Regions from separate parts of the Streptomyces sp. NPDC104371 genome, predicted to be linked through region 2. Evidence: predicted binding sites of a transcription regulator. Region 2 holds the regulator's gene; the other holds the start of a gene.
What was found. The regulator HrcA, encoded in region 2, represses chaperone genes, less so after heat shock. The targets are predictions, from matches to a motif close to TTNGCACTCNGNNNNNCNGAGTGCNAA.
Positions count from the first base shown of each region.

Region 1 (2,899 bases), on a different contig from region 2:
GCCTTGACTGCGACGGACTTGAAGGTGCCGCGGATCTTGTTGACGACCAGGGTCGACAGGGCCTCGCCCTCGACGTCCTCGGCGATGATCAGCAGCGGCTTGCCCGACTGCATGACCTTCTCCAGGAGCGGGAGCAGGTCCTTGACGTTGGAGATCTTGGAGTTGGCGATCAGGATGTACGGGTCGTCGAGGACGGCCTCCATACGCTCCATGTCGGTGGCGAAGTACGCCGAGATGTAGCCCTTGTCGAAGCGCATACCCTCGGTGAGCTCGAGCTCCAGACCGAAGGTCTGGGACTCCTCGACGGTGATGACGCCTTCCTTGCCGACCTTGTCCATGGCCTCGGCGATCAGCTCGCCGATCTGGGTGTCGGCGGCGGAGATGGAGGCCGTGGAAGCGATCTGCTCCTTGGTCTCGACGTCCTTCGCCTGCTCCAGCAGGGCGGCGGAGACGGCCTCGACGGCCTTCTCGATACCGCGCTTCAGGGCCATCGGGTTGGCACCGGCGGCGACGTTGCGCAGGCCCTCGCGGACCAGCGCCTGGGCGAGCACGGTCGCGGTGGTCGTACCGTCACCGGCGACGTCGTCCGTCTTCTTGGCGACTTCCTTGACCAGCTCGGCGCCGATCTTCTCGTACGGGTCCTCGAGCTCGATCTCCTTGGCGATGGAGACACCGTCGTTGGTGATCGTGGGGGCGCCCCACTTCTTCTCGAGGACGACGTTGCGACCCTTGGGGCCGAGCGTCACCTTGACGGCGTCCGCGAGCTGGTTCATGCCGCGCTCGAGGCCGCGCCGCGCCTCCTCGTCGAACGCGATGATCTTGGCCATGTGAAGTGGTCCTCCCAGGACTGGGGGTGATGACTTCGGACCGCGCCCGCGCCCGCGACGGACGACCCCGGCCTGTGGTTCCTTGCCCCACCCGGCCACGGCCTCACCGACTCGGTCCTTCTTTTGTCACTCTCACCTTCAGAGTGCTAACGCCAATGATTAGCACTCGCCCCCTCCGAGTGCAAGGCGCAGCCGCGAAAGCGGACTCGATGGGGAACACGACGGGGGCACGATCACCCTCTGCGGACGCAGGTCCCGGGGCACCCCCGCGGCGGCTTCCGGGCAGACCGAGGGGCCCGTACCCCCAGTGGGATACGAGCCCCTCGGCACATCGAACAGTTCAGTCGTCGGCGCGCACTTCAGCCGGCCAGGCGAACCATGTCCGCCTGCGGACCCTTCTGGCCCTGCGAGATCTCGAACTCGACCCGCTGACCCTCTTCCAGAGTGCGGTAGCCGTCCATCTGGATGGCGCTGTAGTGGACGAAAACATCCGCACCACCGTCGACCGCGATGAAGCCGTACCCCTTCTCCGCGTTGAACCACTTGACGGTGCCCTGAGCCATGCCTAACTCCCCTATTACTGGCCCTTGCACAGATCCACACTTCGCGGATCCGGGTCAGACCTCACCCCCCAACGGTTGGGGGCGTGCGCCGGAACGCGTCGACCGCGGCTGAATGTATCTGTCCAACTGCCCTCTGCAACAGGGCAGTCGGACGAGAAATCCGGGCATGGCCGGTCGGGAATGTACGAAGAATTCGGCCGACTTCAGGGCAAGTCGGGCCCCACAAAGGGAGCGAATGGCGCAAATGGCCTGCCTACTTTGGCTATTTCTTGCCGTACACGAAGACAGGAACTCAGAACGCCCGGCTAACAGGGTCCGAGCGTGTTCCCCAACTGTACCGTGCTCAATCCCCAAGAATTACCCCCTCCGTTTCGCGTGACGGAGGGGGCGGCACATCGGTGGCGGGAAGTCGACCCTCAGCCGCCGGCGACGGCGGGAATGATGGAGATTCCCGCGCCGTCCGGCGTCTTCGTCTGAAGGCCCTGCTCGAAGCGGACGTCGTCGTCGTTGACGTACACGTTGACGAAGCGGCGCAGCTTGCCCTGGTCGTCCAGGACGCGGGCCGCGATGCCGGTGTGGTTCTTCTCCAGGTCCTCGATGACCTCGGCGAGGGTGGCGCCCTGGGCGGCCACCTCGGACTGGCCGCCGGTGTAGGTGCGCAGGATGGTGGGGATGCGGACGGTGACGCTCATACGGGTGACCTCCGGTCTGGGTACGGCGGGTGGGGGGAGAGAGACGGACGGCGGGTCGGGACAGGTCAGACGAGGCCGGACGCCTTGAAGGAGTCGAGGTTCGGACGGATCGTCGCGGTCGCGCCCGTGCCGGCCACCGCGTCGAGGGTCTTGAGGCCGTCGCCGGTGTTGAGGACGACCGTCGTCTTCGTCGGGTCGAGGGCGCCGCTCTCGATGAGCTTGCGGGTCACGCCCACTGTGACACCTCCGGCGGTCTCCGCGAAGATGCCCTCGGTGCGGGCGAGCAGCCTGATCGCGTCCACGATCTGCGCGTCCGTCACGTCCTCCACCGCGCCGCCCGTGCGGCGCGCGATGTCGAGGACATAGGGGCCGTCCGCCGGGTTGCCGATCGCCAGCGACTTGGCGATCGTGTCCGGCTTCTGCGGCCGTACGACGTCGTGGCCCGCCTTGAACGCGACGGACACCGGCGAGCAGCCCTCGGCCTGCGCACCGAAGATCCGGTACGGCCGGTCCTCGACGAGCCCGAGTGCGATCAGCTCCCGCAGCCCCTTGTCGATCTTCGTGAGCTGGGAGCCGGAGGCGACCGGGACCACGATCTGGTCGGGCAGCCGCCAGCCGAGCTGCTCGGCGATCTCGTACGCCAGGGTCTTGGACCCCTCGGCGTAGTACGGACGGAGGTTGACGTTGACGAAGCCCCAGCCCTCGCCGGCCGGGTCGCCGATCAGCTCGGAGCAGAAGCGGTTCACGTCGTCGTAGGTGCCCTCGATACCGACGAGGTCGCCGCCGTAGATCGCGGCCATGACGACCTTGCCCTGCT
Region 1 is NZ_JBVJNF010000010.1:130,749-133,647, reverse strand. It holds gene groL (chaperonin GroEL) at 1-827, opposite strand, end outside; gene ACZ60T_RS27240 (cold-shock protein) at 1,187-1,390, opposite strand; gene ACZ60T_RS27235 (MoaD/ThiS family protein) at 1,807-2,082, opposite strand; gene thrC (threonine synthase) at 2,148-2,899, opposite strand, start outside.
Region 1: the regulator HrcA is predicted to act here: its motif matches at 951-977, upstream of groL (chaperonin GroEL).

Region 2 (2,899 bases):
CTCCAGCGGGAACACCCGGTGCTTGCCGAAGCGGTCCTCCAGGGTGACCGTGCCCGCCTCGCAGCGGATCACCGCGCCGCAGAAGCCCGTGCGCGGCTCCTCGACCACCAGACCGGGGTCCGCGGGGACCTCCGGTGCGGGCCGGGGCTTCTTCCAGGGCGGGGTCAGATCGGGTGAGTACGCGCGCATTCGGATGACGATAGGAGAAGCGGCGGTGTGATGGGCGTACGACCGGCTACGACACGCCGAAACGGGCCGCCAGTTCGTCCCGCTGGGAACGGACGAACCCGGCGTCCACTACCGCGCCGTGCCCCGGAACGTACCGCGCGTCCTCGCCGCCCAGCGCCAGCAGCCGGTCCAGGGCCGCGGGCCAGCGCGCGGGCACCGCGTCGGGGCCCGCCTGCGGCTCACCGGACTCCTCCACCAGGTCCCCGCAGAACACCACCGGAGGGTTCCCGGGGACGAGGACGGCCAGGTCGTGGGCCGTGTGGCCCGGCCCCACGTTCGCCAGCAGGACCTCCACCCCGCCCAGCTCCAACGTCCGTTCGCCCGCGACCTCGTGGTCCGGACGTACCAGCGCCTGCGCGGCCTCCGCCGCCTCACCGGGGGCCAGGCCGTGGCGTACCGCGTCCGCGCGCAGCTCCTCGCGGTCGCGGGCGAGCAGCGCGGTGAGGCCCGCCGCCCCGAACACCTCCGCGTCCGCGCAGGCCGCGGCGCCGAAGACATGGTCGAAGTGGGGGTGGGTGAGGGCGAGATGTGTCACACGCCGCCCCGCGCCCAGGGGAGCGAGCAGCCGCTCCGCGTCGGCGCGCACCCGCGCGCCCTCGGCCGTGCTCGACCCCGGGTCGATCAGGAGCGCGCCCCGGTCACCGACCACGAGAGCGGCCGTGCAGTCCCAGACCGGAAGCCGTACGCGCCCCGCGCGCGGACCGAGCGCCTCCCACCCGGACTCTTCCCACAACACCGTCATACCGCGACGCTATCGGCAGACGCGGCCCGGCGGGACAGCACCGGACAGGTCGGTACACGTCGGCAAGGAGGGCCGGGCCCACCCTTGCCGGGGGCGTACCCGACGGCCGTACACTGGGCCGGGGATGCTGGCACTCGCACGGACCGAGTGCCAGGAACGTCAACGGGGCGAAGAGCTGGAGGTGCGCGGATGCTCAGTGAACGCAGGCTGGAGGTGCTGCGCGCCATCGTCCAGGACTACGTCGGCACCGAGGAGCCGGTGGGCTCCAAGGCGCTCACGGAGCGGCACAAGCTCGGCGTCTCCCCGGCCACGGTCCGCAACGACATGGCCGCGCTGGAGGACGAGGGCTATATCGCCCAGCCGCACACCAGCGCCGGACGCATCCCCACGGACAAGGGCTACCGCCTCTTCGTCGACCGCCTGGCGGGCGTCAAGCCGATGACGGCCCCCGAGCGCCGTGCGATCCAGAACTTCCTGGAGTGCTCGCTGGACCTCGACGACGTCGTCGCGCGCACGGTACGGCTGCTCGCGCAGCTCACCCGGCAGGTCGCCGTCGTGCAGTACCCCTCGCTGACCCGCTCGACCGTGCGGCATGTGGAGCTGCTGTCCATGGCGCCCGCGCGGGTGATGCTCGTGCTGATCACGGACACCGGACGGGTCGAGCAGCGCATGATCGACTGCCCCGCCCCGTTCGGCGAGACCGCCCTCGCGGATCTGCGCGCCCGGCTCAACAGCCGGGTCGCCGGACGCCGTTTCGCGGACGTCCCGCACCTGGTGCAGGACCTCCCCGAAGCCTTCGAGGAGGCCGAGGACCGCGGTACGGTCACGACGGTGCTCTCCACGCTGCTGGAGACGCTCGTGGAGGAGACCGAGGAACGGCTCATGATCGGCGGCACCGCCAATCTCACCCGCTTCGGACATGACTTCCCTCTCACCATCCGGCCCGTTCTGGAGGCGCTGGAGGAGCAGGTCGTGCTCCTCAAGTTGCTGGGTGAGGCGAAGGATCCGGCCATGCGGGTGCGTATCGGTCATGAGAACGCGCACGAGGGACTCAACTCCACGTCCGTGGTCTCCGTGGGCTACGGTTCGGGCGGCGAGGCAGTAGCGAAACTCGGCGTGGTCGGCCCGACCCGCATGGATTACCCGGGAACGATGGGAGCGGTACGAGCGGTGGCACGGTACGTAGGACAGATCCTGGCGGAGTCGTAAGTGGCCACGGACTACTACGCCGTACTCGGCGTGCGCCGCGACGCGTCGCAGGATGAGATCAAGAAGGCGTTCCGTCGGCTCGCGCGCGAGCTGCACCCGGACGTCAATCCCGATCCGAAGACGCAGGAGCGGTTCAAGGAGATCAACGCCGCCTACGAGGTGCTCTCGGACCCGCAGAAGAAGCAGGTCTACGACCTCGGCGGCGATCCGCTGTCCCAGTCCGGCGGTGCCGGCGCGGGCGGCTTCGGTGCGGGCGGCTTCGGCAACTTCTCCGACATCATGGACGCGTTCTTCGGCACGGCGTCGCAGCGCGGACCGCGCTCGCGCACCCGCCGCGGCCAGGACGCCATGATCCGGCTCGAGATCGATCTCGACGAGGCCACCTTCGGCACGACCAAGGACATCCAGGTCGACACGGCCGTCGTCTGCACCACGTGCAGCGGCGAGGGTGCCGCGCCCGGTACGTCCGCGCAGACCTGTGACATGTGCCGTGGCCGCGGCGAGGTCTCCCAGGTCACCCGGTCCTTCCTGGGCCAGGTCATGACCTCCCGGCCCTGCCCCCAGTGCCAGGGCTTCGGCACGGTCGTGCCCACCCCCTGCCCGGAGTGCGCGGGCGACGGACGGGTGCGCTCCCGCAGGACGCTCACCGTCAAGATCCCGGCCGGTGTCGACAACGGCACGCGGATCCAGCTCGCGGGCGAGGGCGAGGTCGGCCCCGGC
Region 2 is NZ_JBVJNF010000007.1:47,474-50,372, reverse strand. It holds gene ACZ60T_RS22050 (DUF3097 domain-containing protein) at 1-189, opposite strand, end outside; gene ACZ60T_RS22045 (MBL fold metallo-hydrolase) at 236-970, opposite strand; gene hrcA (heat-inducible transcriptional repressor HrcA) at 1,160-2,179, shown strand; gene dnaJ (molecular chaperone DnaJ) at 2,180-2,899, shown strand, end outside.